3 regions of the Megasphaera sp. UPII 135-E genome follow, and region 3 is predicted to be linked to each of the others. Evidence: riboswitches for the same ligand, from Rfam matches in the RefSeq annotation. Region 3 holds a riboswitch; each other region holds the start of a gene.
What was found. Region 3 has a riboswitch for S-adenosylmethionine ahead of HMPREF1040_RS00100 (MetQ/NlpA family ABC transporter substrate-binding protein). Riboswitches for the same ligand answer to the same signal wherever they lie in the genome.
Positions count from the first base shown of each region.

Region 1 (11,134 bases), on a different contig from region 3:
GTTAGGTTTTGCCTTAGGCTGGAATTATTGGTTTAATTGGGCAATTACCTTAGCCGCTGAATTAGTCGCTGGCTCATTAATTATGAAATATTGGTTTCCCGAATTACCTGCCTCACTATGGAGTGGTTTGTTTTTAATAGTCCTTTTTCTATTGAATTATCTTTCTACCCGCTCCTATGGTGAAAGTGAATTTATATTTTCAGGTATTAAAGTGGTCACTGTTTTAGTTTTCTTTTTGCTGGGGCTTGTCTTATTTTAGGTATTGGTCCTGGTGAATCTCCTGGTTTTACCAATTGGTTTATTAAAGATGCACCTTTTGTTGGCGGCTTTACCTCAATGCTCGGAATATTTATGGTCGCCGGTTTTTCCTTTCAAGGCACCGAAATGATTGGTATTGCAGCTGGTGAAAGTGAAGATCCAGAAAAAAACATTCCTCGTGCGGTTCATTCTATTTTTTGGCGAATTTTATTATTCTATTTTGGCTCATTTATTGTCATCGGATTTTTAATTCCTTATACCGATCCTAATTTGCTAAATACGGATATTGCCAATATTTCTATTAGTCCTTTTACCTTAGTATTTGAACGGTTTGGATTAGTTGCCGCTGCCTCTATCATGAATGCGGTCATCTTAACAGCCGTTTTATCAGCAGGAAATTCAGGTTTATATGTTTCAACGCGTATGCTATATGCCCTCGCGGAAACAGGGCAAGCACCAAAATGTTTTTTGAAACTAAACAAACGTGGCGTTCCTGTAAATGCGTTAATAGCTACTGCTGCCTTTGGTTTAGCTGCTTTTTTAACTTCTCTTATTGGTGAAGGAAAAGCTTATGCTTGGCTCGTTAACATTAGTGGCATGGCCGGTTTTATTACATGGATTGGAATTGCCCTTTGCCATTATCGTTTTCGCCGAGCTTACATCGCACAAGGAAAGGACTTACGTAAACTGCCCTATCGAGCAACTTTATTTCCCTTTGGTCCCCTATTGGCACTCATGATGTGTATTATTATTACGGCAGGACAAAATTATTCCGCCTTTCTCGGCACTCATATCGACTGGTATGGTGCATCCGTAGTATATATCGGTATTCCTATTTTTCTTATTGTTTTTCTATATCACAAACTCAAACACAAAACACATATTATTCCTTTAAAAGAAGTTGATCTTTCAAGAGATAAAGAATAAAAAAAAGTGGTGAGTAAGCATGCTTACTCACCACTTTTTTATTCTTTATTAATCGGCCAAATTAAAACGCAATGTCATTTTATGACTACCTGTGCAAACAAAATCTCCTAATAACGCTTTTGCTGCAGCAAATAATGCATCTGCCATTTCTTGATTCGCTTTTGTTAAAAATTCAACGGCATCCATACCACTTAAGTTCTTTTGTATAAATTCCTTATCATATTGCTGTTGCATGTGACGTAACGTCGCACTCATCTTCTTTTCAAAATCATAATGCTGAGTACCGAAAAATGTATAATTACGGTCGCCAATAACTGCCATTGTTTGAATTAACCAATACATATAATTAGGATCATATTTTATAGGTGTATCCCGATATGATGCAGGCGTATCTGAAATAGCTGTATAAAAAGGCACCATACAATTATATGGATTAGAAGCCATACCTACCCATTGAATACCAGAAATATCAGCAGGTACATTCGGACGCATTTGTAAAACATGTACTTCCATATTTCGATTTAATCCAATAGCACGATATTTTTTCCTATCAGCTTCACTACCGGTTCCATATGGATCATACGGAGTTCCTTCATAATGAGATGAAAGAGCCCATTTTATATCTTCAATAGAAATCTTTTGCTTAGGATAACAAATAAAAGGTAAATCTGGGCAATCAGGATCATCTACAAAGGGATATTTTTCATGATAAGAACGTGTTGTATCCGAAAAATATTTTTGTACATACCAAGCACGCGGATTATTATATTGCACATCTTTATAATCGGAACTTCCCAAAGTATGACGCAAATTTAATTCATCAAAATCAGGATTTAAATGGTTACGTTCAATAAAATCAGGTAAATCTTTGCAATATAATACATCAGGATTATCAAAATCAAATACATCTATATTCAATCGATTCGGAGCTACCACATAACAATCATCAGGAATACGAATCGCTGCCCAATGGTGTCCACCATAGGTTTCCATATACCAAATTTCATCGGCATTACTAAACACCATACCATTGGGTTCAAAAGTACCATATTGTTCTAATAATTGTCCCATGCGTAAGACGCCTTCCCGCGGCGTTTTGATATATGGCAAAACAATAGTTAATAAATCAGCTTCTCCCAACGATGCTTCCACATACGGATCTGCTCCCAAAACACGCGGATTACTTGTAATCGTTTCAGTTGCTGACATAGCAACATTAGCACTATTAATCCCAGATGCCCCAAAGATACCATGTTCTAAAATAGCATTTGGTGTAGCCGTGTACCGTAAAGGATTCGGCGGTAATGGAATTTCTACATTGCCCTTGAATGTATAATACACTTTGGGTTGATTTTCTGGTTGAACCACGACAAATTGTTGCGGTTCTGGTTCATCGTGCCCATCTTCATTACGAGCTACTAACGTAGATCCGTCTAACGAAGCGTATTTCCCAACTAAAATAGTAGTACAACTTGAAAATTCAGACATTATATTCATCTCCTTTTTACTACTATCATAATGTATATTAATCAATTTGTCACTATATATTGAAACTTCTTTTCAATTACGTAACGTTTATTTTATGCTATTCTTTTTTTGCAACCCCTTTTCTTCAATGAAATCAGAAAGCATATCTGCCGCTGTTGCAGTAATGTTAATACAATATTTGCGATATTCAGGGGTCCCAAATTGTAATTTATTCAAGCTACGGCAACAAGTTGTACCAAAATGTTTTTTAAACCGATTATGAAATTCCCCCGTATATTGATAGACTTCCGGTAGCGGTTTTTCTGCTGGATCTAATCGACCAACTAATGCTCCCAATACTAAACAAGCGCCACTTAATGCACCGCATACACAGCCAGAACGGCCCAACCCACCACCTAAACCAGATACCATACGAATGGCTTCCTCTGGTAATTGTAATTGCATACTGTCATTACAAGTCTTAACAATAGATTCAACACAATTATTTCCTTCTAAATGATATTTTTTAGCTAATTCGTATTCTTTTTTCATAATAATATACCTCCTTTACAATTATTTTCTACGTCGAAAATAAATAATAATAGCATAACAAATGGAAATTCCTAATAAGGTAACTACTAAACGACTGCCATGATTACGGAATAAAATAAAATCATGTCCCACGAGCACTTCAAATGCCACCGATGGCAATTTTCCAATCAAACATGCTGCTATATATTCTTTATAGCGCAAACTACTAACTGCACCTAAAGCCGTAACTACTCCATTAGGTGCATAGGGAATTGCTCTTGCTAAAAGCATGTTAGAAAAAGTACTATACTTATCTAATTTAAATAAAAGATGCTTATGTGTTATCCATTGTTTGACAGTACTATGAAATAACGTTCGCATTAAAATAAAACTAATTGTTACTCCTATCGTTTCTGATAGCCAAGAAATCAGCGTACCTCCTACAAGGCCAAAAATCACACCGTTTGCAGCAGAAATAAATATAGATGGCAATACCCCTACCATTGTCACAAAAATAGTAATAAAGCTGCTAATAACAACCGCCCAAACGCCAAAAGAATGTATATACTCTACGGTTCCCTCAATATTCCCCGTAATAGCTAAATGCCATATAGTTTCATAAAAATCAGGAAAATACCAATGAATTCCTATTAATAATAAACCCAGAAGTGCAAATAGACTTAATTTCAAATGTGATTCCCTGAAAAAAGATGTATTCATCATATAGTTATCCGTTTTTTACCCCTTAGTCTATGTTTTTTTTGCTAACCGATCATGTTTTAACTTTGTTAAATACATAGAGCCACCAACAATACATATCCCCCCTAGAATGGTCATGGTTGTCATCACTTCATCAAAAATAGCAAAACCCCAAAAAGCGTTAAAAAATACGGCAATATAAGCCACAAAACTAACTACAACTGGATTCGCACAAGCATATGCATCGGTCATTAACACCTGAGCAATAACCGTAATAACACCTAATCCAATATATAAAAACCATTCCCACGCCGTAGGTACTTGAAAATGTCCTCCCATCAAGATAATTCCTGACAAACAAGCACAAGCAAGAAAATAAAATACAATTTCGTATTGATGATGTTTACCTGATCCGGTTAATTTACTAATAGTTGTATAGGCAGCTGCTGCACAAATAGCTTGAATTAAAACAAAAATAGAATATACATTAAAGGATGAAAAATTCCATGGTCGTACAACCATACATGCCCCTATAACAATTACTACCAATGGAATAAAACTATTTTTCGGCATCATTTCTTTTAAAAAAACAGCTGCAAAAATCATTACAAAAAACGCCGACAATTGCGATAAAATGGAAACATCTGCTAAGGGCATTCCCCCCAATGCAATGAACAGACAAATCATCCCGGAACCACCCATAACACCACGAAAAAGCAAGGTGCCTCTATCTTCTTTAGAAAAGTGAATCCCCTGTGCTTTCATCATTACTAAAATAATAATGGCACTAAATAGTCCTCTGAAAAAAGCAATTTCTCCAGTTCCCATCGTATACGCGAGCTCTTTCACAATAACATTTTGAATGCTAAAGGAAAGCGCCGATAAAATCATATATATAACCCCTTTATTCATGCATATCACTTCGCTTCTTCATAAAATCAGCCGCTTCTAACACAGCTGATTCTAACTGTGATGAACTGACCGCTGACATAAAGCGACGTTTTTTATGGGACAATTCATGAAGTGCCCTAGGAATAGCGATTCCCGTCATATCTTGTAATTGTAATAATGCCGTAAATGGATCAGTGGTATTTGCCAAACCTAATGCTTGATGCACGGTAAGTGGAAATTTGTATGGATGGGCCGTAGCCATTAATACCGTATGTCTTGAAGGTAGCAAATGGTTGCGTTTATGTTTTTGATATACGGCATATCCCACCGCCGTATGCGGATCCAATAAATAACCATCTCGATCATATACGTGACGAATACTTTCTAAAATTATTTCGTCGCTTGCATATCCACCTAGCATTTCCTTTTGAATTTGTTGCAATATTTCCGTAGGCACGGTTGCTTGTTTATTATTCTGTATTTGTTCCTGCCAACGAATCATATGAGTAGTATCTTCTCCCATCACATAATATAAAAATCGTTCTAAATTACTTGAACGAACAATATCCATAGAAGGACTAGTCGTTTTATAGAATGGACGTTTTTCATTATAAATTCCCATCTGAAGAAAATCAGTTAAAATGTGATTTTCATTTGATGCACAAAGAAGGGTGTGAATAGGTATCCCCATGCGTTTTGCCATGTAAGCAGCCAAAATATTGCCAAAATTCCCCGTTGGAACAACAACATTAAATGCTTCTCCCTGGGTTATGCACCCCCGTTCTATTAATTGAGCATACGTCCATACGTAATATACAATTTGCGGCAATAATCGACCTATATTAATGGAATTGGCACTAGAAAAAATATAACCCCGTTGTGCTATTTTTTCCCGTACCTGCGAATCTGTAAATACTTCTTTGACAAATGCTTGTGCCTCATCAAAATTTCCTTGTAATCCCAATACGTGAACATTGTTTCCTGTTTGTGTTTGCATTTGCAACGCCTGCATAGGACTTACACCATCGTGCGGATAGAATACAATAATAGAAATGCCCTCAATATCTTTAAACGCCTCTAATGCTGCTTTTCCTGTATCTCCACTAGTAGCGGTCAAGATTAAAATATCTTTTTTTTCATTAGTTCTTTCTTTAGCAGCTACCAGTAAATGCGGAAATAAAGATAACGCCAAATCCTTAAAAGCCAAGGTGGGACCGTGAAATAATTCGGCCACCGTTAAATCTGTATCTAATGAATGAAACGGCACTACTTCTGCTGCTGCAAATCGGCCATTTCCATATGCTTTATGAATCATAGCACCTAACGTATCTTTATCTATTTCTGAAAAAAAGTAAGACAAGACACAAGTGGCTATCTCTTCATAAGAAAGCCCCTGCCATTCTTTATGGACTAATACTTCCTGAGGAAATGTTTCTGGTACATACAGTCCCCCATCCATAGCTAAACCATGCAATAAGGCCTCCATTGCATTTACCGTTACTGATGAACGTGTACTTTTATATTTCATGAGTAGCCTCCTAGATGTTATAATAATTTATTTTTTATTATAACATAAGAATAGCCTCTTTTAAATGAGGCTATTCTTTTTATTACTCTACACAAGACCTTATTTTCACTATTATATTGTAGCACTATATTAAAGAGGATCTACATCAATCAAAACACCTTGTTGTTGTAAAATGTTTTGTGTTCGTATATAATCCTTTATTTCTTGTAAATCTTTTCCCTTAATTAATAAAATAACTCTATATTTATTTCGTATTTTTTTAATTATATCAACAAAAGGACCAATCAACTCTGTCTCTTTTTGTTGATTCACTATCGGCTGCAATTGCTGCGATAACGCATTTGCTGTTTGCCATACGCGAGACTCCTGCTGATCTTGAACTAAAATTTTGATCATATCATGAAAGGGTGGATATAAAAAAGCTTTTCTATATTCAATTTCTTGCTTATAAAAAGAAAGATAATCTTGTTTCTTTGCATTTTCAATCACATAATGTTCTGGTGCATATGTCTGCATGACGACTATTCCTGGTTTATCTCCTCGGCCAGCCCTTCCTGCTGCTTGAGTTAATAATTGGAACGTCCGTTCTCCTGCCCAATAAGCAGGAACATTTAATAGACTATCTGCCGCCAAAATTCCTACAACAGTTACATTAGGGAAATCATGCCCTTTGGCAACCATTTGTGTACCTAATAAAATATCTGCTTCCCCTCGCCCAAAAGCTGCCAAAATATTTTCTCCTTGGTGCTTGCATACGGTTGTATCTTGATCCAAGCGCATGACACGAGCCGTAGGAAATAACTCATGCAGCTCCATTTCAACTTTCTCTGTACCAGAACCAAAAAATTTAATATATTTACTATTGCATTGAGGGCAGCACTGCGGGATAGGCGACGTGGCTTCACAATAATGGCAACGTAATACTTCATTGTCTTTATGATATACCATCGGCACCTCACACGTTTGGCACATAACGACAAATCCACATTTTCGACACATAACAAAAGTTGAAAATCCTCGTCGATTTAACAAAATAATCGCCTGTTCATGTGCAGCTAATGCCTTTTTTAACTTATCCATGAGGGTATATGAAAGGACACTATAATTTCCCATGTCCAACTCACTGCGCATATCCACTACACATACTGATGGTAAATTTCTTCCTGACACACGTTGCGATAATGATAAAAGAGTATATTTTCCCTGCAAGCTTTGATAATAGTCTGTAATTAACGGCGTGGCACTTCCCAAAACAACAGGACAGCCATAATAGGCAGCACGTTTCTGTGCAACTTTAACCGCATGATACCGTGGGGCTTCATCTTGTTTATAAGACGTATCATGACATTCATCTATAATAACTAATCCTAATTGCTGGACTCCCGTAAAGACCGCCGAGCGAGCACCAATACAAATATGTGCCAAGCCTTCTTTCATTCGCAGCCACGCTTCTTTGCGTTCTCCCTTAGACAATTTGCTATGCATAATGACCACTTCATCACCAAAACGTGCTAAAAAGCGCTGTACCATTTGCCCCGTTAAGGCGATTTCAGGAACTAAGACCAATACTTGCTTTGCTTTAGCCAGTACATCTGCCGTTAATTGAATATATACTTCCGTTTTTCCACTACCCGTTACCCCATGCAATACGTAGGTTTTCCCCTCTATATCTTGGCGTACAGTATGTATTGCCGACACTTGTTCACTTGTTAATTTCCATGGTGAATAAAAAGATGACATCCCCTCAGCTGAATTAGATTTCTTCAACCGTTTACTGATACCAATACACCCAGTTTGAGATAATGCGAATACCAGTTGACGCTGAAATCCATCCTGTGACAATTGTTCTAACGTACATTCTTTATGCTGTTCCATATATGCCAATAAAGCCTTTTGCCTTGGCCGGCGTACTAATATACCTTCATTATCCGCATGTACCCACTGTACTATCGTTTCTTGTTTATCGACAATATTATTTTTAATCGTAGCTCGCACACGAATAATATGTTGGTTAATAAGCCGCTCTATTGTGGGCTTACCAAAAATAGAAATAGCTTTTTCATACGAACACATAGAAGAAGAAATAGACTGCACAATTTTTTGATCATGTACATCAAGGTCTGTTATGCCCGTGTTCACAACAAGATAAGATTGACGAGTGATCCCCTTTTTTTCTACCATAAATAGACGAAAAGCATCAGCCATGGTACATAAATAATACGAATGAATCCAAAGTGCCGTTTGTACCATTTCTTCTTGAAATCCACTTTGCTGTGATAATACTTCTAATATTGCTTTTAAAGAAAAAGAAAAATCACGCTCATTTGCTTCTCTAATGCAAATAACAATACCTTCTTCTTTTCGATATCCAAAAGGAATTAATACACGACTACCAACAGTAATATTCAATCCTTCAGGTATGAGATAGGAAAACGTTTGTTGTAATTGTTTAGCCGTTGTATTAATAATAATATCTGCAATCATATTGTCGCCTCATCTGCACATAAAGATAAGGGCTTGATATACAAGCCCTTATTCATTTTATCATATTCACTTTATATTCTCTAGTATATATCAGCAATGCGTTTAATTATAAACCAGCTTCTTTACGCAACACATCTGCTTTATCCGTACGTTCCCATGGTAAATCTAAATCATTCCGTCCGAAATGTCCATATGCAGCCGTTTGTTTATAAATAGGACGTAATAAATCTAACATTTTAATAATGCCAGCTGGACGCAAATCAAAATGTTTTTCAATTAACTGTACAATTGTTTCGTTATCCACTTTACCTGTACCAAATGTATCTACATGGATGGATACAGGACGTGCAACCCCAATCGCATAAGCCAATTGTATTTCGCATTTATCCGCTAAACCTGCAGCGACAATATTTTTCGCAACATAGCGTGCCGCATATGCAGCGGAGCGGTCTACCTTTGTAGGATCTTTACCAGAGAAGGCACCACCTCCATGCCGTGCCATACCACCATACGTATCTACGATAATTTTACGACCGGTTAAGCCTGAATCTCCTTGTGGACCACCAATAACAAAACGACCCGTAGGATTAATAAAGAGTTTGGTTTTGTCATCAAATAACCCATCCGTTAATTCTGGTTTTAATACATACGCAATTAAATCTTTTTCAATTTGTTCACGTGTTACTTCTGGACTATGTTGTGTCGAAATAACAATCGTATCAATATGTACAGGTTTTCCGTCTTCATATTCTACAGTAACCTGTGTTTTGCCATCAGGACGCAAATATGATAAGGTTTTATTTTTACGAACTGCTGCTAATCGACGAGATAACCGATGTGCTAAAGAAATAGGCAAAGGCATATAATCATCAGTTTCATTTGTAGCATAGCCAAACATCATACCCTGATCGCCTGCACCAATAGCATCAAATTCATCTGTCTTACTTTCTTTATATTCTTTGGCAGCATCAACACCCATTGCAATATCGCCAGATTGTTCATCTAATGAAACAAGAATACCACAAGTATCACAATCAAAACCATATTTTGCCCGTGTATACCCAATATCACGCACAGTATCACGAATAATACGTGGAATATCAACATAACAACTTGTAGAAATTTCTCCTACCACATGAATAAGACCTGTTGTTAACACTGTTTCACATGCTACACGAGCATGTGGATCTTTTTCCAAAATCGCATCTAAAATGCCATCAGAAATTTGATCTGCCATTTTATCAGGATGGCCTTCCGTTACAGATTCAGAAGTAAAAAATTCACGATTTTTAGCCATTTTATTCCTCCTAAAAAAAATTCCCCTCTGGTAAGAGGGGGAACAATACCCATCTTCCAGTAGTATAACTGTTGGAATTAGCACCTTTCTATCGAAGGTTGCTGCGGCATCACAGGGCCAATCCCTCCGCCGACTCTTGATGGAACTATATTTCATTATACAAATTAAGTATATACTATGCCTATAAATAATGCAATAGTAAGTTTAATTTTTCTTTACCCTAAGCGTGCCGTTTTTCCCAAATAGAAATAGCTCGTTCCATAATAATCGTCGCTAATTCAAATTTATCCATTTTAGGCAACGCTTCTTGTGTACCATCAGCAAATAACAAGGTAGCAATATTCGTTTCGCCACGAAAACCGGCACCTTCCACACTGACATCATTAGCAACTAACATGTCTAAATTTTTTTTCTGTAATTTTGCCATTCCATATTCTACAATATTAGTCGTTTCTGCGGCAAAGCCCACCAAGATTTGCTGGTGCTTACGCTCACCTAAAGAATGCAAAATATCTGGATTTTTTTCTAATTTTAATTCTAACCGATCGTCTGTTTTTTTTATTTTATTTTTTGCCGGACAAGAAACACGATAATCAGCTACAGCTGCTGCTTTAATAACCATATCACAGTCATCATATAATTGGTCAACAGCGTCCTTCATTTCGCGTGTCGTTGTCACGTCAATACGTTTAGAAACCCCACGCGGTGTTTCTAAATTCGTTGCTCCCGTTATTAAGATGACTTCCGCACCTGTAAGTGCTGCCGCTTTGGCAATAGCAAATCCCATGCGACCGCTGGAATGATTACCTAAAAACCGCACGGGATCCAACGGTTCTCTAGTTCCCCCTGCTGTAACAATAACTTTTTTCCCGTAAAACGAGTCGTGCGACTAAGCTGAAATTCAATTTCTTTAATGATATCAACTGGTTCAGGCATTCTCCCCTTACCTTCAATACCACATGCTAAGTAACCACTATCTGGCTCCATGCTGAGATATCCATACTGAGATAGACGCTGTAAATTAGCTTGCACAATTTCATTAGCATACATAT
Region 1 is NZ_AFUG01000032.1:5,326-16,459, reverse strand. It holds partial or broken gene HMPREF1040_RS04430 (amino acid permease) at 1-1,185, shown strand, start outside; gene HMPREF1040_RS04425 (C69 family dipeptidase) at 1,234-2,673, opposite strand; gene HMPREF1040_RS04420 (C-GCAxxG-C-C family (seleno)protein) at 2,761-3,204, opposite strand; gene HMPREF1040_RS04415 (TVP38/TMEM64 family protein) at 3,226-3,906, opposite strand; gene HMPREF1040_RS04410 (DMT family transporter) at 3,934-4,794, opposite strand; gene thrC (threonine synthase) at 4,787-6,301, opposite strand; gene priA (primosomal protein N') at 6,431-8,785, opposite strand; gene metK (methionine adenosyltransferase) at 8,892-10,082, opposite strand; SAM riboswitch class I at 10,129-10,228, opposite strand; partial or broken gene coaBC (bifunctional phosphopantothenoylcysteine decarboxylase/phosphopantothenate--cysteine ligase CoaBC) at 10,303-11,134, opposite strand, start outside.
Region 1: linked by a shared signal. The riboswitch ahead of metK (methionine adenosyltransferase) and the one ahead of HMPREF1040_RS00100 (MetQ/NlpA family ABC transporter substrate-binding protein) in region 3 are both predicted to bind S-adenosylmethionine.

Region 2 (11,134 bases), on a different contig from region 3:
CCAGCATTAGCATTGACGGTAGATACGTCGGTATTAACCGCCATTGGTAATGATTATGGATATGATGTGGTATTTGCTCGACAAGTACGTGGTATTGGTAATAAAGGAGATGTAGCGATTGGGCTATCTACTTCGGGATCGAGTAAAAATGTGGTGTCTGCATTAGCTGTAGCAAAGAAAATGGGCATGAAAGTGATTGGGTTTACTGGCGAAAACAGTGGTAAGATGGCTCCTTTTTGTGATGTATGCATCAGCGTACCAGCTACTGTTACGGCACGTATACAAGAAATGCATATTATGATTGGTCATATTTTATGTGAAATAGTAGAGCAGTCGCTGATAGAAAATAATTAATGTATCGTGAAAAGGGATAACCCCCTTCTTAGAAATTTCTAAGAAGGGGGTTATTGTTTGTTAGGGTATGAAAATATAAAAGAGGATGTTAAGTATACATGTTAGGTATCTTATAAAGGTTTGGAAGTATGGCATGTACGCTCGTTAGGGGATAAGAAGCCCATTCATGGAACCGATATGAAAGTGGCGAATGTGGTTGCTGCGGGCATACAGGCTAAGGTGGGCAAGGAAGATAAAAGAGAGAATAAATATCAAAATACTTGTCAAGTATACATGTTGGGTGTATTATAAAATGGGGTAGTTATGTAGCAGTACATATTGAATTTGCCATTGTCGCGGAGGGGCTCGTTGCGGGTATTTCGCAAGGAGTGCGGCAATTCGTTTATATAGGAAGACAAGAGAGGAGTATATAGGATGAACGAGAAACGAATGCGTATATCTCGTACCGCCGCCTTATCCGGAGCCATCTTTGCATGGTTGACAATTTCGGGAGGGGCAGTCGGCGCCACGGCAGCCGTGACGACCGGGAATGTCCATGTGCGGGCAAATGCGGTACAAGAAAATGCTAAGAACGATTCACAAAGTATCAGTGTCATTACAAAAGCGGATATCAATGAAGTTCGCGCTAAATCGGCGGAAGATGTGGTATTCCGACAAACCGGGGTGCTGCGAACGGTAGATGCCATGGGGAATGTGGGCGTATCCATTCGCGGCGCGGAACCGCGGCATACGTTGATCGTCGTGGACGGACAACCGGTAATGGGATATTTATCAAAATACAGAGGCGCTGGGGATGCGTTGCTGCGTATGGGCGCGGAAAATATTGATCATATGGAAATCGTACGCGGCGCTTCGTCGGCAAAATATGGCGCCGATGCCATCGGCGGCGTGATTGATGTCCATACGAAACAGCCGTCGTCCAAGGCGGGTGCGGAATTGGGCATGGAATTTCGCTATCGCAATGATTTTCGCGGCACCTCTTTGCCGATGAATTACTATTTTCGCGGGGATACGGGTCGGGTCGGCAAACTGAAGGTGGCCGTTACCGCATCCAAACGGGATATCGACCCGGTAAACGCCGGAGGAAGAGAATATAAAAAAGGCATCAATTGGTTTGAAGATTTCCGGCCATCGCTGCGCTATTATGGAGAAATGAAAAATGTAAGTTTTCAGGGAAAATATGATTTTAATAAAAATCACAAACTGTCCTTTCAGATTACGACCGATTTAGAAGATGTAGAAAGAAGAAATAAATCAGCCAATCCTGAGGATATACTGGGGTCCTTCTTTGAACCGATGCAGATATTTAAGCGGAAAATAAAAAGAGACCGGTACCGGATGGACTATACCGGACAAAGTGGAAAGACGGACTGGAAAATCAGCCTCTCCTATGGCAAGTCGAAGGAAGATGACATCACATTGCTGACCTACTATGGCAATGGTCATGATGAATATTCCGGTGCGAATGATTTAGGAGGCGTGGACTGGGTCAGACACAACCGCTGGACCGTGGATACTCTTTTCAATACCGCTGTGAATGACAGCCATTTTTTGACCTATGGTGCCGGATACAGCAGGGAAAAGGGCGAAGGCTCGCGCATGAAAAGAGCACCCCATACCCGTTTACAAAAAATTGATCCATGGGATTATGATAAATCGCTTTGGGTCGTGGATAATACAGCCAGCAAAGATGATAAACCTCATTCTCATGTACATGCGTTCATTTTGAAAGAAACAAAAGATGGATTTATCTGGGACAAGAATAAAGAATATTATGGATCCGATTCCTTAAAAGAATTGCCACCAATGACATATGAAGAATATAAAAATGCAGAAAATATCTATGAAGAATATAATTCATATTGCCAATATGATTTTAAAACGAAGACTGTGAAGTATACCGGACCTAAAGAATTGGAAGAAAAGCGGAATGCCATTCTGGCAAAAAATGATGCATTTAAAAAAATTTTAAAGGAACAGAATCCAACGAAAATCGGGGATGGTGACAATCAAATTTCAGAGGATTATGCAGTAGACGGATACTTTAATGGGTCATCGGGACTGACTTATAATGGAAAGATGTTTGGTGAAATATTTAAAGAAAGAGAAAATGTCCTTACCCTTGGAGAAGCATCTATCCGTAAAAAGTATGTTTTTCTTTCCGATTCCTGGCAGATAACGAATAAATTCCGTCTGACACCTGTCTTAAGAATAGATAACAGCAGCCTTTTTGGCAGTCACATCACGGCGAATCTGGGAGGCGTTTACGAAATCCGGTCAAAACGCCGTCTGAAAATGAATGTTGGCACCGGCTATGCGGAACCAGGACTGGATGAGTTGTACTACAGCTGGCAGATGTTTGGCGGCTCCGGTATGGAGTATCCCGGCTGGTACTGGATTGGCAATCCCGGTTTGAAGCCGGAAAAATCTTTTAATGTCGATGTATCACTGGAAGGGGAAAATAAAAATACCTATGTCCGTATCGGAGTTTTCCATAACCGGATTACTGATTATCTGACTCCTTACTTTACAGGACAGTATATTGATTTCAATTTTCATAATGATACAGTCCCTGTATCTATCGACCGCATCTATTCATTCCGGAATGTTGGACGGGCAGAAATCACCGGACTGGAAGCAGAAGTACAGCATAAATGGAATCAGTACTGGGGTACAAATTTGGGGTATACTTGGCTTCATGCGGTAAACAAGACGGACAAAGATTTGCCTTCCCGTCTGCTTGACAGACCGGTGCATAAGATTGATTTCAGCCTGAATTATAAAAATGATAAGAGCGGCTTCCGGGCTTCTTTATGGACCGATTACTATATCCGGATGCTGGACAGCAATTCCGGGAATGTACAGGGGGGGTACCAAAAAAATGCTGATGGAATTTACATCAAGAAGAAAGCGGAATATAAAGAAAAGACGTTCGGCATCTGGAATATCCTTCTGGAGCAGAAATTAAATAAAAATACTTCGGTATATCTGGGCGTGGATAATATATTCAACCACAGGGACGATGACCGTGCTTATCAGGAACGGTCGTACCGTGTGGGAATGAATATGAAATTAAATGGTCTTGAAAATCTTTTCGACGGTAGCAGATTCTCTTTGGGAACCTGGTTGGGAGATCCGTACTGGTTCCTCTCTCGCTATGAAAGTGGAGCAGACAAAAAGGGCGCCATTAAACTCACTGGCGATTACCGGATCCGGGACAATATATACAGTGGTGAAAATAAGGCGGGCATGCGGTATACAAAAGAAACATCAGCAACAGAAGGAGCCGCCATAAATAATGCAGATCGTCCGGGACATGGGTTTGAGCAGCGCCTGCGCTTGGGGTTGGCTGCTAAATGGAGCGACACCCTGAGCATGAACGTATTAGGAAGTACGGGAAAGATAGATGGTCAGTACAATGTAGCTCCTGAAAAAGGGCTGAACCATGTAAGATTGGAAAATATGGAAATTAATGCCAAAACCAATAAGTGGGACTTCACTCTTGGTAGACTGCATGAAAAATTGGGCATTACCGGGTATTGGTTTGATAAAGAATATGATGGCGTACGGTTGGTGTATACGGATAAAAAATATGGTTGGCAGATCCGGATTGGATATGGTGACTTTAGTCATACGACAGGGGTGACGGACAGCGCTTATAACCATAAAGAAAAAAAAGTGATTCACCGGGCTCCGACGACAAACGAACTGTTTGGTATTTATGATGGATTTAGTGATAGAAAATCCGGACTTATTTATCCAATGACTTATGAGCCGGAAGGGAAATATAATTATCGTGAGAAATTTAATCATGCCGGTGAAGTGAAAAATGAAAAAGGGGAATGGGTCCGGGATCCCAATCTGAGTGATGTGGAAATTGCCCGGAAAAAACTAAGTGTGGCCCGGGAATTATTAGGAATTCTGAAAAAGATTGACTATCCCGATGCAGAGGCAAGAAAACAGAAAATGGAAAGTGCAGGACTTCCTTACCGGTCTGCTTATGATCAAATGATGTATAATATGAGTCATGGGAGTTTCGGTAAAGAATGGCCTTATCGACCTTTTGCTTATGCGGATGCCCAGGTACGGCTTCCTGACGGGACGATTGAAGATTGGTATTCCTTCACTTCCCAAAGAAACGAGAAAAGAAAAGTCGGAGATGAATGGACGAAGAGAAGGTATGGAGAGGCCGTGGTACAGGACCCGATGCCTAAGACTTCATGGGGAGCGGATTGGTCAGGTTTCAGGCAAGTCATTAAAGTACCGGAAAGACATTTCAGTATCGAAGAGCAGATGAAAGAAAAGAATATCCGGATTATGATGGAAGATATCTATGATGGTATCGTTGATTATTATAAAAATGTAAAAAAGACGAAATTTGAATTTATCAATGCAAGAACGGGAGAAGTGCTGACGAAGGAAGAGCAGATGGATAAATTCTTTGCCGCTTACGTGGGAAACCATGCGTATGCTATGGACGATAAAACACCGGGGTATGCTGAGCGGAACGGAGCCGGTGCAGTTTCTAAATTGTTTTCAAACCTGCTTCATGATGGCAGCTATGGTCCTATGGAGGGGGCTCCTGTGCCACTGCCGGGAGGACCCAAGTCCATCATTCAAGAAGGATACTTGCTGGTAAAAGATCAAATCCCTGCTATCAAAAGAGCGGGGGTTGTACAAATTAAGAAACAGATCACGCCGACAGTAGGGTTGGAAGTATGGCATGTACGTTCAGTAGGTGATACGAAGACCGTGCAGGGAACCGATATGAATGGCGTGAATGTATTGGCCTTAGGTATACAGACGAAGTTAGGAAATCATGCCGCTTTTTCGGCTGAGTATGGTATGAATTTCTCTTCGTTGGGTAAATATTTCCACGGCGGTCATATGTACGGTGTGCCTACCGACACGGGAACGGCTCCCGCTTTCGGCGTAGTACGGCTGGATATAGGCCGGGCGGATACGGAACGCCGGGGAAGTTGGCAGGCTTATCTTGATTATAAGGCGTTTGCTCATGGTGCTTTCTTTGGTGGCACGGGAGCAGATGTACCCGATCGGTATTTGGACGGTATTCGTTCGTTTACGTTTGGTTTTAGCTATGTACCTAAGAAAAAGATGTTGTTGCAAGGGTTCTATACGTTTGGCGCCAAAGGGTTGCAAAAACGGGATACGCTGTATACGCCGGAAAATTTCTCTTTAGGAGATTATGTGCGATTATCTGTAACCTATCGATTGTAGATGAATATGGTGTGCAGGTTTCTTAGGTATTAGGTGTATATTGATTTTGTGTTTGTAATAAAAAGAATGCTGACCCATATGGGTTAGCATTCTTTTTATTATATATAACAAATAGTTAAGATAAGGTATGAAGGCGCTTTATTAAGGGCAATTTTTTTATATGTTGTAGGGTAAAAGTTGCGATGATACCGAGGAGAATGCCGGTACCAGCACCGGCAAGTGATAAAACGGGTAAATAGAGAAAAATATGAATGTTTTCTACGATACAAGCTGCTACAATGACTTGACCCACGTTATGAAATATTCCTCCAGCTGCACTAATACCGAATAGTGAAAAAAGGCGAGTTTTTTGTAAGAGTAGCATACTGAGAAGACTACATACGCCACCGGCAATACTATATAATAAGGTATTTATTCCACCCGCAAAAGCTGCGGATAAAATAATTCGTAATAGGACGATAAAAAAGACATCTTTTTTTCGAGGTAAGGAATATAAAGCGATGATTGTAATTAAGTTGGCTAAGCCTAATTTTGCACCAGGTGCGATAAAGGGGATAGGGATAAAGCCTTCAATGATGTATAAAACTAATGATTGTGCGACAAATATTCCTAGTAAAATAATGCGAAAGGTATTGTTCATGGATAATCACCTCTAATGTGCAGGAATAATATCGGGAGTGGTGGTTTGATCTGATTTGATTTCAATTAATACCCGATGAGGTAAGCAAACAGTGGTTGAACCTACTTGAGAAATAAATCCTTGATGGACACATAATTTATCAGGGCAATTAGCATTGGTAATGCCGATTGATTCATTTTTTACGACAACCGTATTATAGCCTTTGGATGTATGGATAGTAAATAGAAAGGTTCCTTTATGACCCGTTAGGGGAATGGTTTTATAAATGGCTCCATCTACATGGATGACCGCATGCGTGCGTACAGGATGGGTCGTTTTTTGTAATACGAATATTCCTTCCGGAATGAGTGATAACAAAAGTAAGGTAATAATTAGAATAACATCCCATTTTTTTGGCATAACAAACTCCTTTTAGTAGGTAGATACAGCGTATAGGTGTACTTTTAAATAAGATATATAATCAATAATAGCATTATATGTTTTTATTATACTTGATTCCATTTTGGAAAATCTACCCTTATTAGGAAGGGAGAAGAAAAAATAAGCATGTAAACAAAGGTATTATATGTAAAATATTTTTAATATAGAGAAATAAAACTTATTTTATTTAGCGTGATTGACTGAATTAGAGGGAATATTTTTTTTGCAAGATACCATGTATTGACAATGATTTACATTATTGGTATATTATCTTTAGGTCATGAGAGGAGAGAAAGTATATGGAATTAGATAATTTCTTCATTTCTTATTGTTCTGCGACCTTAGCAGGATTAAAAATGGGTACTTTATTGTGTCTCCCCTGTTGTCCTAAAGAAAAGGATTATACCGCTATCATTGAGCAGTATAATCTAAAATTCAATGAAAAACAACTTCATTTTAAGATTTTGTTTGGTTGTCCACAACGCACGTTGTTATATGTATATAGACCATGTATGGTACAGCAGCATTTGCAAGAAAACGCAGTTCAATGTTTTTTGCAAGCTTATGGGTATACTCCAGGTATTCCCTTAGCAGATATGTTGGAGCATTTGTCAGAACGGTTTGCTGTAGGTGATTGTTTTCCTCATGAATTAGGCTTGTTTCTAGGCTATCCTTTAGATGATGTTTGTGGTTTTATTCAACACAGAGGTTGTCATGCTAAATTATGTGGAGAATGGAAAGTTTATGGTGATACGGAAAAGGCAATGCAACTGTTCCGTAAGTTTGAATGTTGTCGTCGAACCTATAGTAGGCAGCTTGCTGTGGGGACATCATTAGAATCGCTCATTGTAGCGTAAGGAGGAATTTTGTTATGGTAGAAATCGTATATTGGAGTGGCACTGGTAACACGGAAGCAATGGCCCAAGAAATTGAAGCAGCAGCAAAAGCAGCAGGTGCAGAAGTTGAATCAGTTTTGTTTGATGACACGGATGTTGATACCGTAGCATCTAAAGATGTTATCTTATTAGGCTGCCCTGCAATGGGAGCAGAAGAATTAGAAGAAACTGTAGTAGAACCGTTTGTTGCTGATTTATTACCCAAATTAAGCGGTAAAAAAGTAGGCTTATTTGGCTCTTATGGCTGGGGTACTGGCGAATGGATGGATGCATGGGAACAACGTGTAAAAGATGCAGGTGCTACGGTTATCGGTACAGCTATTGTTAATGAAACACCGAATAATTCAGAAGAATGCGAAGCATTGGGCAAAGCTGCTGCACAAGCATAATAAATAGCGTTGAAAATGGTTGATTCATACCTCTCTAACACATATATATATAAAAAGAAACAGTATCTTTTCGATACTGTTTCTTTTTTTTATTTCTTTTTTATAATAGTGATTCTAAGTATTCTTTTGTTTGATCTCCGATTGTGGTATGTTGTATAGACCCATCTTTTACAAATAATAACGTGGGAATTACATTCACTTCATATCGCATTGCCAAGGCGGGTTGTTCATCTACATTTACTTTTACTAGCGTAACTTCAGGATGATCCGCTATGATAGATTCTACAATGGGGAGCATGGTGGTACAATGACCACACCAGGTAGCCCAAAAGTCAACAATCACGGAGCCTTTGCTTTGTAAAACAAGTTGATCAAAATTTTCTGTTGTAGCATTTATAATGTTCATCCTATTCACTCCTTATCTATCGATCATTAACAGCTATTATGTTGTTAATGTAATTAGTATATCATAAAAGTGAACGTTTGTCTTTTTTGAATGTCATTGATTATACTTGTATAGATTGATTAAAAAGCGGGGAGAACAGCACCTTTGAACTGATTGTTGATAAATTTACGAATTGGTTCAGATTGATAAATTGAAACAATCTTTTTATAGGTTTCGTTTGTTTCATCGCCCGTATGAACGGCAAATACATTTGCATAGGGAGAATCTTTACTTTCTATGAGGAGTGAATCTTTTTGTGGATTTAATCCAGCTGGAATAGCATAGTTTGTATTAATGCAAGCAATACCTGTGTCATCGAGGGAACGAGGAATTTGTGCTGCGTCTAATTCAATAAATTTTAAATTTTTCGGATTTTTCACAACATCCCGTACAGAAGCGGATATATCATTCCCATTTTTTAAGGTAATTAAGCCTGCTTTTTGTAATAGTAATAAAGCACGTGCACCGTTTGTTGGATCATTAGGTATAGCAACTTTTGTTCCAGGAGCTATATCGGCTATCTTTTTATAAGTGTGAGAATAGACGGCCATGGGTAAAATGATGGTCTTGCCAATAGAAACAAGGGGAAGTCCTTCTTTTTTGATGACATTATTTAAATATGGTTGATGTTGCATAGAGTTCATATTAATATCTTTTTCGGCTAAAGCTTTATTCGGTTGTACATAGTCATTAAATTCTACGACTTTGATTTTAATGCCTTGCTTTGCAGCTTCTTTTACGACTTCGTCCATTACTTCTGCTTGCGGACCGGCCGTAACGCCAATACTTACTTCGTTGGTTGAGGTGGTTTGAGATCCACAACCAGCTGCTAATAAGCAAGCGGCAATTAAAATAGTAGAGGCAATTTTTTGAATAAGTTTGTTCATAAAATCAAATCCTTTCGCATAAAATGAATAACAAAAAACCGTCATACAGATGACGGTTTTTGTTATTCGTTCATCTGCCGGTATACACCGTAGGAATTAGCACCTATCCCGTTGGAAAGGGGGGTTGCTGCAGTTTCATCGGGCCAATCCCTCAACTGCTCTTGATGAAAAGACGGTATGCTTTTGTTGTTTTGTATCTTATCATAGGTTTGTGATAAGGTCAATTTATAAATTTATACAAATTAGTTACAATTTCAAGTCAACGACAGCAGAAACTCCAACGCCATCAACACGGCTGAGATTCGTTATATTAGTACTAGCTAATGGAATATAGGTATTAGCACGAGCAATTCCATTTATGCTAGCCTCTAGTTGACCTACGGCCTTTACTTTTTGTACTTGCTTTTGGGGACCAATTACTTGAACTGCACCAATATAGTTGCCCGTACCGACACTGAGGACAGGAACTACTTTGGTGGCATAATTGGTGCCAGCACCGGTTTTAATTAATACATTATTTAGGACGGTATTTATTTGTTCGCCGTAGCGATTTACCAGAACGGAAACACCGCCTAATTTTAAAAGGGAACCAAAATTAAAAGCTTGTGTAGTAGCGATACCACTACAAGTGATAACGGATAATGCAATTGCTCCAGTTATTAATTGTTTTTTCATTGGAGATCTCCTTTCTGATGAATATATAGTAATAGTATATCAAAAAAAGAGAAAAAAGTAAGTGTTATCTTTTAACTAATACGTACATGGAGATAATGGTTCCCAATAGTGATAATCCTGCAAATAGGATATATAAGAGATGTAGTGCTGCGGATAAGACAAGGGCGTTATTAGTGGTCTGTAAGGCAAAACCTGCTAATATATACGTTACGAGAGCGAGACTGAGCGATTGACCTACGGTTCTTGATAATGCTAAGGTACTAGCAGCTAGACTGTGGTGTTCATGTGATACGGCTTGCATAATCGCTTTGTTATTAGGAGCCCCAAAAAGGGCGGAGCCAGCACCTGTAAAGCAGAGAAAAATAATAATTAAAGGGATAGAGCATTGAGGAATAAAGGCGAAACCAAGTAATCCTAGTGTTGATAATATCATACCTAATGTTGATATGATAAGGCATCCGTATTTATCAGAAGCGATTCCTGCTGGCGTAGAGAAGAGGCTCATTAATAAAGGTTGAATAAGTAAAATTAGTCCAGTTGTTGAGGGGGAAATATCGTGTATCAGTTGTAAATACAAGGAGAGGAGAAACGTTAAGCCATAAGTAGCACTATATTGGATAAAGGCGGTAATATTGGCAAAAGAAAATTGTTTGTTTTTAAATAGAAAGAGTGGTAATAGGGGATGTTTGGATCGATATTCGTGTAGAATAAAAGCAATAAGGAGAAAAAATCCCAGAGGAAGATAATAGGGATGGGACGCATATAGAGATAAACCGCCTAAAAAGAACAATAATCCTAGAACGACAAGGAGTGTACTTATGGCATTTACAAAAGGTGCTGTGGGAGAATACCATTCACGATGAACGGGTAACATGACAATATAAGCACCTAATGAAAATAAGGCAGCAAAGATAAATACATATCTCCAACCAATAGTATCGGCAATTAATCCACCGATAACAGGGCCTAGGGCTAGTCCTAAATAGGTCATGGATACACATGCCCCTAAATATTTTCCGTGTTCACGGAAAGGAATATTGGCTAATAATAAGGGAATGTAGGATACAAAAATTCCAGCTAAGGCAATTCCTTGACCAATACAACAACATAGCAAAAACGCTAGGTTAGGGGTAAATGCAGCAAGGGCTGATGTTAATGCATACATCAGCAGGGAATGCGTATAGAGCCGT
Region 2 is NZ_AFUG01000006.1:21,379-32,512, reverse strand. It holds gene HMPREF1040_RS00745 (SIS domain-containing protein) at 1-354, shown strand, start outside; gene HMPREF1040_RS08075 (hypothetical protein) at 475-645, shown strand; gene HMPREF1040_RS00740 (TonB-dependent siderophore receptor) at 769-5,592, shown strand; gene HMPREF1040_RS00735 (Gx transporter family protein) at 5,708-6,232, opposite strand; gene HMPREF1040_RS00730 (NusG domain II-containing protein) at 6,245-6,631, opposite strand; gene HMPREF1040_RS00725 (DUF3793 family protein) at 6,952-7,509, shown strand; gene HMPREF1040_RS00720 (flavodoxin) at 7,524-7,937, shown strand; gene trxA (thioredoxin) at 8,038-8,343, opposite strand; gene HMPREF1040_RS00710 (MetQ/NlpA family ABC transporter substrate-binding protein) at 8,463-9,269, opposite strand; SAM riboswitch class I at 9,337-9,440, opposite strand; gene HMPREF1040_RS00705 (hypothetical protein) at 9,516-9,944, opposite strand; gene HMPREF1040_RS00700 (MFS transporter) at 10,009-11,134, opposite strand, start outside.
Region 2: linked by a shared signal. The riboswitch ahead of HMPREF1040_RS00710 (MetQ/NlpA family ABC transporter substrate-binding protein) and the one ahead of HMPREF1040_RS00100 (MetQ/NlpA family ABC transporter substrate-binding protein) in region 3 are both predicted to bind S-adenosylmethionine.

Region 3 (11,134 bases):
GCGATGGCTATGGGCTTATTCTATCGTCCGACACGAGATATTCTCATCAGTGCAGGGAGTACTGTTGGTGATGAAGTGGCATATAACGTAGGTGTTAGCATTAAGGTTGGCACAGCAACGGTGCATGAAAAGATGGCAACATCAACACCGACTACGCAAGAATTGTATCGTGTTATCGAAACGTTGCAACGTCATATTGTCGCATTGGAACATAAAGTACAACAAATGGATGAAACCAATATGGCAAGACAAGTTAAGTAAGGCGTGATAAAAGAGGCTCCGATGGAGCCTCTTTTTGGGTAGACAAAAAGGACAGGGAAGAGATATGCTTCCCTGTCCTTTTTTTGAGGATTTATAATAAGGTGCGAATGGCATCGGCTATTTTTTGAGCGATATAGGCATTATTCATGGTATATACATGAATGCCATCGACGCCATGGGCTAAAAGATCAATAATTTGGGCGATAGCATAGGCGATGCCAGCATCACGCATGGCAACAGGATTATCGCCGTATTTGGCGATGAGGTGTTGGTAGTGTAGGGGTAAGGTAGCACCACAGAGGGATACCATGCGTTCAATTTGTTTTTTATTGGTTACGGGCATGATACCGGCGGCAATGGGTACATGAATGGATGCAATTTCACACCGTTCTAAAAAGCGATAAAATAAGGTGTTATCAAAAAATAATTGTGAAATGAGAGAAGAGGCCCCGGCATCTACTTTTTCTTTTAAGTGAATAATATCTAAGGCGGGACGTTTTGATTCAACATGTCCTTCAGGATAACAAGCACCGATAATATGAAAATCGGGGGATTCTTTTTTGATGAAGCGGATTAAATCACTGGCGTGAGCAAAGTCATGGGCAGGTTCTTTTTCCGGGGTCATATCACCGCGTAAAGCGAGGATTTTATGAATACGATGTTTTTTCAATTCTTTGAGGGTATTGCACACTTCTTCTTTTGTCAGATAGATGCCCGGAAGATGGGCAACGGGTTCTAAATTAAATTGCTCTTTTATGGTAGCTGCAATTTCGGCGGTACGATTACTTCCCGTTCCTTGAGCACCGCAAGTTACACTGATAAAATCAGGATGTAGTACACTTAATTCGGTAAGGGTGGGATAAACGGAGGCGAGGGGCATTTCTTTTTTTGGAGGGAAGACTTCAAGTGAGAATGTAGTTTTATTTTTTACTGACATGGTAAAACTCCTTTGTAATGATAAACAGGTACCGTTAACAGGTACCTGTTTTATGATGATATTAAAAGCTTGGCAGAATAGCGCCTTTATATTTCGTTTCAATAAATTTTTTCACTTCTGGGGATTGTAAGGCCTTGATTAATTTTTGAATTTCTGGACGATTTTCATCACCGCTCCGAACCACTAAAATGTTTGCGTATGGCGAATCTTTTGGTTCTAAGAACAACGCATCTTTTAATGGATTTAAGCCTACGGGAATAGCAAAGTTGGTGTTTATTACAGCGAGGGTCACGTCATCAATAGCACGTGGAACTTGGGCTGCATCGAGTTCAACGAATTTTAAATGATGTGGATTTTCGACAATGTCTTGTAAGGTCGAGGTAACAGAACCACCATTTTTTAATTTTAATAAGCCTGCACTTTGGAGCAATAATAACGAACGACCACCGTTTGTGGGATCATTTGGAATAGCTATTTTGCTGTTGTCTGTTACGGCTTTTAAATCTTTTATTTTATGGGAATAGATACCCATAGGTTCGATATGTACTTTGGCAACGGCTTTTAATGTAGTGCCACGTTCTTCATTAAATTTATCAAGATAAGGGGTGTGTTGATAGAAATTAGCATCGATTTCCTTATCTTGTAGGGATAAATTAGGTTTTACGTAATCTGTAAATTCTACAATTTTTAAGTTTACTCCTTCTTTTTCGAGTAACGGTTTAATTTCTTTTAAAATTTCTTCATGTGGTACAGGTGTAGCACCTACGGTTACGGTTACGGTTCCTTTAGCGGTAGATTCATTGGTTGTACCGCCACAGCCAGATACAAGCAATCCTAAGGCAACGAGTGCGGTGGCTGCAAGTGTAGCAAAACGATTTCTTTTTTTCATTATATTTCCTCCTTTTTTCATCGGGATCGCTTTTGTTATCCAATAAAAAAATCCTCTTTCCGTGAAGAGAAAGAGGTAACTGTAATTTATCTCTCGGAATCTCTTCCGCAGGAATTAGCACCGTCGTTATCGGTTGCCGGGTTTCATCGGGCCAGTCCCTCCACCACTCTGGATAAAAGCGTATCTATTTTGATGTTGCATTTATTATACCATTATACGTGTATTTGTCAATTGATAAATCGATAAAAAAGTTTGTGTTTTTTATAATATAAAATACTTGACAAATATTTTTTTTTGCGTATACTAATAACAACAGCAATTATAGTATGTCGATGATCGAAACGAGTATACATACAGTGACGGGTACAGCGAGCCGATGGTAGTGTAAGTTCGGCCCTGCTCCGTATGGGGAATGGATTCGAGAGATGCAGCCTGAAACGGTAGGAGTAGGGTGAGCCGGTGTTGTTCCATCGTTAAAAAAGAACCGTGTATCGCTTCGGCCGTACATGTAGAGTGAACGCACGGCGTTAATGTGGGTGGTACCGCGGAAGTTGATGAGTCTTTCGTCCCAATAGGGATGAAAGGCTTTTTTTGTATGGAAAGGAGAAAATGAGATGCTGGAAATGAGAAATATTTCTTTTGCTTATGACAAAGGAGCCTCTGTATTATCAAATTTACAATTACAAATTCATGAGGGTGAATGTATTGCTTTATGTGGAAGAAATGGTAGTGGTAAAACAACGATTACACGATTGTTAATGGGATTAGAAAAACCGCAACAGGGGTCTATATATTACAAAGGGAAGAATATTACTACGTGGTCTCCAGCAGAGCGAAGCCGTATTATTGGATATGTGTTTCAGAATCCTGAGCGGCAGATGTTTCGACCAACTGTACGTGAAGAAGTTGCGTATGGGGTGAAACAGCTTCATTTGACGGAAGAAGAGCAACAAACACGGGTAGCTGAAGCGTTACGAGAAACGGGACTTTTTGAAGTTGCCGAGGCCTATCCACTGAATTTGAATCGCAGTGAGAAACAGCGGGTTGCTATTGCTTCAGCACTGGCGATGAAAACGAAATTTGTCGTGTTGGATGAACCGACAAGCGGTCAGGATAGGGCATCGACAAAGCGATTAATGGAATTGTTGCAGAAGGTACATCAGCAGGGAATTACGGTTGTTTTGATTACGCATGATATGGATGTTATTGCTGAATATTGTCAGCGCGTGATTGCTTTGGGTGCTGGGGGGATCCGTTTTGATGGTACGCCGGAAGCGTTATTTACGACATGTGAGGAGTTGTATTCGTTGGGGTTGCGGCGACCTGCTTGCGTTCGCCTTTCGTTGGCGGTGCCGGCGGTGGGATATTGCAGGACCATGCGGGAGTTTACCGCGAAGATGAGCCAATATATAGGAGGTAATGTGTAATGAAACGATTTGTGCCTTTGAGTAAGTTAATTGCTACGTTTGCTTTTTCTTTTTGTGCATTGGTTATGCATACGCCGGGGCCTCTTGTGGGATGGGTTATCTTAGAGCTTATTTTGTTACTTATTAGCGGACAGTTGCGACAGAATGGAAAAGCCGTATTTAGTTTAGTGATTTTTGCAGTTTTTTTAGGGGGGGTGCAATATTTAGGTGGCGGTTCGTTGGTATCTGCTTATGTAACGGGGTTACGTATGTTGGCGATGACGATCATCTTTATTATTTTATTGACAACGACACGCTTACAAGATTTGACTGCTTCATTGGTAACGCAATTGCGTATTCCTTATGAATATGCTTTTATGTTTACGGCGGCACTTCGTTTTGTTCCTGATTTTATCGCGGAAAGTAAGCATGTACAGGAAGCACAGTCTTGCCGTGGATTGGTATCTACGGGAAATGTGTTTAAAAAGTCAATTCAATATATGAGTGTAGTACAACCGTTGTTATTAAAGTCGCTAGGGCGTGCAGAAACAATGGCGTTGAGCTTGGAGTTGCGGGGCTTTGGCAGTACGGAACATCAGTTTATGAGTAATGTGAGATTGACTAGTCGGGATTATATATTAGTGGTTGTGATGGTAGCTGTAAGTGTAGGGATGGTTTACCTACGTATGCAGGGACAGGTATAGGAGGAAAGGGTATGCAAGTAGTAAAAGATATGGCAACATTAGAATTTCAACATCGTCAAGGTGGTCAGTTTCGGTGGATTACAATATCTACGTTATTATTAGCTGTAGGAACGATTTTGCATCTTGTTTCACCGAGCGTTGGTGGGGTCACGCCTAATTGGTCTACTGCTGCATATGGAGTGGCTATTTGTTTGACGCGTCCTTCATATAAACAAGGATTAGGTATTGGTTTAGTCGCTGCATTAATTAATATGTTAACGTCTAAATCGGGATTTCCTTATGGCAATTTGTTGAGTGAACCCGTTGGGGCATTGACGTGTACCTTTTTAGTTCATTGTTTGCCGCATGCACAAATTAAAGGTAAATCGTTATTGCCCAGTCTTTGCGGTTTTATTGGTACATTTATGAGTGGCCTGGTATTTGTTTCTATTTTAAAAGTTGTGATGAATTTACCTATGGTTGTATATTTTACAGGGATGATTCCTTTAGTTGCCATTGTTGGTGTATTAAATGCGTTAGTTACGCCAGTATTATATTTTCCTGCCTTGCGCTTATTTGTATCCCGGGGATTGTTGGATACGGCACAGGTCGAAAAGAAGGCATCTGATCATAGTCAATTAGTGTTAAAACCGACACAAGAGGGGCTTATTTCACTAGAACATGTATCGTATATTTATAATCGTCAAAAAACGCCCGTTTTACAAGATGTGCAGTTTACTATTCAGAAAGGTGATTTTTTGGTTCTTACGGGTGCATCGGGAAGTGGTAAAAGTTCTGTATGCAAGGCGTTGACAGGGGCTATTCCCCATTTTTGTGGGGGCGTTATGCATGGGATGGTCTTTGTTGATGGCGTGGCAACAACGCAGACGACAATTTCTAAATTATCAAGTGAAGTTGGCTATATGTTAGATGATTATGATAGTCAGTTGGTGGCAATGACGGTGGAAGAGGAAATTGCATTTTCGTTAGAAAATCATGGTGTTGCTGTCGATAAGATTAATCAGGTTATTGATGATGTGTTAGAAAAGGTACAGTTGTCGGGATATCGTAAACGTACATTGGCTAATCTTTCAGGGGGACAACGGCAACGTTTAGTTATTGCTAGTATTTTGGCATTGAATCCGGAAATTCTCGTGTTAGATGAACCGACATCGGCGTTAGATCCGGAAGGGACGAAGGCTTTTTATGAATTGTTACATACGTTAAATGTGACTTATGGACATACGATTATTGTTGTTGAACAAGATTTAAATAGTGTATTACCTTATGCTAATCGATTGGTTTTATTGGATAAGGGGCGTGTTGTGAGTGATGGCACGGTAGAGCAGACATTACGTTATATGTATAGGCATAAGGTTTATGATATTGCGATTCCACCTATTGTGACGTGCCGTTTTGAATTAGAAAAATTGGGCGTGATTTTTGATAATCCGTTTATTTCTATTGAAGCGGGAGAAGAAGCATTACAACAATTGTATAGGCAAAAAAAGCAAGTATCGTAATAACGGGTATAAAAAAAAGGTTCGTAACTATGTTACGAACCTTTTTTTGGTCGGAACGGCGAGATTTGAACTCGCGACCTCTTCCACCCCAAGGAAGCGCGCTACCAAGCTGCGCCACGTCCCGTTGACTTCATTATATTACCAAATACATGTATATTTGTCAATGAGGGGGACTATAAGGTGAATATGATTTGCAATAAAATAGATGTTCCTGTGGTATAATAAATAATGAATAGGTATATGAAGAAAAGAGGAATGAGAATGAAACCATTTGTCCATTTACATGTGCATACACAATATAGTTTATTGGATGGTTTATGTCGAATTCCCCGTATGGTACAAATGGCAAAGAATATGAATATGCCAGCTATTGCGATTACGGATCATGGGAATTTATATGGGGCAATGCATTTATATAAAGAGGCAAAAGCACAAGGCATTAAACCGATTATTGGGTGTGAAATTTATATGACCCGTGGTAGTCGTTTTGAAAAAAAGACAAGGGAACGGTTATGCCATCTTATTTTATTAGCAAAAACAACGCAGGGATATCATAATTTGGTGAAGATTGTTTCTAAGGGATATACGGAGGGTGTTAATAATTACCACAAGCCACGTGTGGATTATGAGTTGTTGGAACAATATCATGAAGGGGTTATTGCTCTTAGTGCGTGTATCGAAGGACATATTCAACAAGATATTTTAAATCATGATGAGGAAGGTGCTATAAAAGCATTAGAGCGGTTGGTAGGTATTTTTGGTAAGGATGATTTTTATTTAGAAGTGCATAATCACGGGTTACCCGAAGAAAAGATTGTACGAGACACATTTAAACAGTGGGCACCTCGATATGGGCTTAAATTGGTGGCAACAAATGATTACCATTATTTGGAAAAGGAAGATGCAACGGCTCAAGAGGTTAAATTGTGTATTTCTACGGGAGATACGCTGAATAATCCGAATCATTTTCGATTTACCAATGATTCTTTTTATATGAAGTCATATGATGAAATGGCAGAGTTGTTTCCCGATATGCTCGAAGCCTTGGATACGACATTGGAAATTGCTGAGAAGTGTAATGTGGAGATTGATTTTTCTCAACGTCATTTGCCAGCGTTTCCTGTGCCTGAGGGGGAAACAGATGCGTCTTATTTGCAAAAGCTTTGTGAAGAGGCGTTAACGCAAAAATATCATCCCGTTACGGAGAAAGTGCGGCAACGGTTGGCATATGAGTTGGATGTTATTTCTAAAATGGGATTTCCTTCGTATTTTTTGATTGTTTGGGATTATGTGAAATTTGCTCGTGATCATCAGATTGCGGTTGGTCCTGGAAGAGGCTCGGCAGCAGGTTCGGTAGTTGCATATTTGCTTGGGATTACGGGGTTAGATCCGTTGGCATATGATCTCTTGTTTGAACGGTTTTTAAATCCGGAACGAGTTACGATGCCTGATATTGATATGGATTTTTGTTATGAAAATAGAAGCCGTATTATTGATTATGTCACTGAAAAATATGGTAAAGATCATGTTTCTCAGATTATTACGTTTGGTACATTAGCAGCTAAGGCGGTTATGCGTGATGTGGGAAGAGTATTGGATATTTCCCTTAGTGAAGTGAATCGTGTCGTTAAAATGATTCCTAATGAGCTGGGTATTACGTTGCAAAAAGCGTTAGAAACAAGTGCTGATTTTAAAGCTGTTTATACAAGTAATGAACAGGTTCACCGTTGGATTGAGTTAGGTAAATCATTGGAAGGGTTGGTACGGCATCCATCGACACATGCAGCGGGAGTCGTTATTTCAGCGGCCCCTATTGATGATTATGTGCCGTTGCAATATACGAAAGAAGGGTATTTAACGACACAATATGATAAGGATTTAATTGAAGAGCAAGGGCTGCTTAAAATGGATTTTTTAGGTTTGCGTACATTGACGGTTATTAGCGATACGTTGCGGCTTATTAAAGAAAATCATCATGTCGATATTGATATCAATAATATTCCTTTAGATGATCCAGCGACTTGTCAATTATTAACCGCGGGTGATACGGCTGGTGTTTTTCAAATGGAGTCGGATGGTATTACGGCTTTAGTTAAAGAGTTGGCACCGAAGCATTTTGAGGATATGATTCCTTTGGTTGCTTTATATAGACCAGGCCCGTTAGGTAGTGGTATGGTCGAAGATTTTATTAAACGGAGTCACGGAGAAACAGAAGTAACGTATTTACATCCTCTTTTGGAACCGATTTTAAAGGACACGTATGGGGTTATTTTATATCAAGAGCAAGTTATGCAAATTGCCTCATCTATGGGAGGCTTTTCGTTAGGGCAAGCGGATTTATTGCGGCGTGCCATGGGGAAAAAGAAAGAAAGTATTTTAAAAGCACAGCGTGAAAGTTTTTTACAGGGAACGAGGACCAATCATATTGATGACGAAATTGCTAATAAGGTATTTGATTTACTGGTGTATTTTGCGGGATATGGGTTTAATAAATCACATTCGGCAGCATATGCGTATGTAGCTTGGCAAACGGCGTATTTAAAGGCTCATTATCGAGCAGAATTAATGGCTGCGACGATGACGAGCATGATCAATGATGTGTCTAAAATTAGTTATTATATAGGTGAATGTCGTCACCATGGCGTACCTGTTTTATGTCCTGATGTTAATGCGAGTGTTTCTACGTTTTCTGTTGTTGATGGGAGCATTCGTTTTGGTTTATCCGGCGTGAAAAATGTAGGGGAAAATGCTATTGATTTGATTGTGCGTGAGCGAGATAAGGGGGGACCTTTTTTATCGTTAAGTGATTTTTGTAGCCGTGTTGATAATCATGTGGTCAATCGGCGTGCCCTCGAAAGTTTGATTCGTTGTGGCGCGATGGATTCGTTTGGAAAATATCGTTCACAATTATTATATGTATTGGATCAAGCGATGGCGATGGGGGCATCAAAGCAAAAAGATCGCGATTCCGGGCAATTAGACTTATTTGACTTTGGTGAGGAAGACAATGCGGAAGCATCTGTATTGGAACTTACGTATCCAACGATTGATGAGTTTTCCATGGAAGAGATATTGGCGATGGAAAAAGAATACGATGGATTTTATTTTAGTGGACATCCGTTGAATCGGTATGAAAAAATCATGAAAACATTGGTTCCGTTTTCACGATTATATGGAGAAGAGGCGTCTTCGTATGACGGTAAAGAAATTGTTTGTGGTGGATTAATTACGACAAAAAGGCAAGTGATGACGAAACGAAATGAGATGATGGCTATTTTGACGGTTGAAGATTATACACATAGTATGACCGTTGTTGTTTTTCCTAAAGTGTATCGTCAATGTGCAGGTATCTTGGTAGAGGATCAGGCGGTAGCTATTCGTGGGAGTGTCGATGTAGCTGATAATTCGGTGCAAATGTTAGCTAATTCTTTGGTGCCTTTAGCACAACAGGAGCAAGTATATGCAGAGGAACGCAAACAAGCATCTAGCAAGGTGGAACGGCAGCAAGAAGTGTGGCGTACGGAAACGGGCGAAGTAGGTGAAAAATTATTCCTTAAAATTCCGGCGGAATTAGAACAATCTTCATTAAGTGATAAAATTCTTAGGGTTTTACAGCAACATCCGGGAACGGTAAAAGTGTATTTTTATTTAGTCGGGAGTAAGAAAACGATCATTGCTTCTTCCGTGTATTGGGTTACGCCGACGGTATCTTTACGTCAAGCGTTAGTTGCGTTGTTAGATGAAACATCGGTGGTATTACAGTAATTGTTTTATGAGGGGAGAAAGGGACCGGAAAGGACTTTGCTTTTTGGTCCTTTTGGTAACTCATAGACGGTACTGATATATACATGGTAATGTGGGTTTTGCTGTTTAATAGCCTTATTAAGGGTATCCAGAATTGTTGATAAAGGTGTTTTTTCTAGTTCGTGTGGCGGAACATAGAGGTCACAAATGATATTTAATCTTGTCATGCCAGCGGTAATACGAAGGTGATGACTTTCGTAATGAGGAAATTGTGATTGAATAATTTGGTCTAAGGTATGTCGCACGCGAGTGATAATTTTGTCATTTGTACAAAGGGGATCCATATGTATGTTTACTTCCATGTGGTATTGATTGCGTAAATCATCTTCTAAATTATCGAGGGCGGCATGGGCTTCTGACAAATCGGTTGTGTCGGGGATTTCTGCATGAAAGGAAGCAAATATTCGTCCCGGTCCATAATCGTGTACTCGTATGTCATGTATTCCTGTAATATACGGGGAGGATAAGGCACAATCGGTGATTTCTTGAAGTAATTGAGGCGACGCCGCTTTGCCTAAGAGGATATTTATGATATCTTTGGCCGTGGAAAATCCCGTATACATAATTAATAAGCCCAGTAACATTCCTGTTAAGGCATCTAGGGGGAGTGTTGTATATGGTTGTAGGAACGTGGAGATACATACGACGCCTGTCGCAATAACGTCATTTAGGCTATCCGTGGCAGTTGCTTTGTGAACGGAAGAGTGAATGGTTTTGCTAATATAGAGATTATATTGATACATCCATAATTTTATTCCTATAGAAAATAATAAAATTAGAAAACTGAGGTATGATGTCGTTAAAGTGATAGGAAGAAAAAATTTATGAAAAGATGTTTCGCATAGACTAAAACCAACAATGAGAATAATCGTGGCAACGGTTAAGGAGGCGAGGTATTCAAAACGTCCGTGCCCGAAGGGATGGTTTTTATCAGGAGGCTTGTTACTGAGTTTTGCACTGATAATGGAAATAAAGGATGTAAACATGTCCGAAAGATTGTTAAAGGCATCTGAAACAATTGCCATGCTATGGGTTATCGTACCGATGGTGAGTTTAAGGATGAAAAGGAGGATGTTGCAAATAATACCAAGTAAACCGCCGAGAATGCTATACTGTTCGCGTACCTTGGGATCGTGTGTTTGATGATAGTTTTTTATGGTGTGTTTGATAATTAGTTGAATCATGAAAGCAGCCCTCCCTTAAGGTGTATACATGTTACCTTATATTATTATTTTTCAATACCCCAACGAGCAGGAATACCACGATCAAATGGGTGTTTTTGTTTTTTATTTCTGATATATAATCCGCATAAGGATGAATGTGGGGACAAGGTGTTCGTCCGGTTAGGACGACTTCTGTTTGAGCGGGTTTGTTTTTTAAAAAGGTAATGATGGACTCTTCGTCGATCATTTGTACATGGCAGGCGATGAGAATTTCATCTAAAATAAGTAAATTGGGTTTTAATTGATGACATTTTTCTTGTATGCGTTGCCATAGTGCTTGTTGTTGTAGTTGTTTTTGTTTTCGTTCTTGTGGTGTTAGTTGGGATGTAAATTTAGATGAACCGGTAGAGCGCATGATTGTAATTTGGTGTATTTGAGATAAAATTGCTAATTCTCCCGTGGGCGTTG
Region 3 is NZ_AFUG01000003.1:4,956-16,089, forward strand. It holds gene HMPREF1040_RS00090 (YadA-like family protein) at 1-261, shown strand, start outside; gene metF (methylenetetrahydrofolate reductase [NAD(P)H]) at 353-1,198, opposite strand; gene HMPREF1040_RS00100 (MetQ/NlpA family ABC transporter substrate-binding protein) at 1,260-2,087, opposite strand; SAM riboswitch class I at 2,171-2,266, opposite strand; gene HMPREF1040_RS00105 (energy-coupling factor ABC transporter ATP-binding protein) at 2,702-3,514, shown strand; gene HMPREF1040_RS00110 (energy-coupling factor transporter transmembrane protein EcfT) at 3,514-4,197, shown strand; gene HMPREF1040_RS00115 (tryptophan transporter) at 4,209-5,699, shown strand; tRNA gene HMPREF1040_RS00120 (tRNA-Pro) at 5,747-5,823, opposite strand; gene HMPREF1040_RS00125 (DNA polymerase III subunit alpha) at 5,961-9,464, shown strand; gene HMPREF1040_RS00130 (cation diffusion facilitator family transporter) at 9,470-10,687, opposite strand; gene HMPREF1040_RS00135 (cob(I)yrinic acid a,c-diamide adenosyltransferase) at 10,719-11,134, opposite strand, start outside.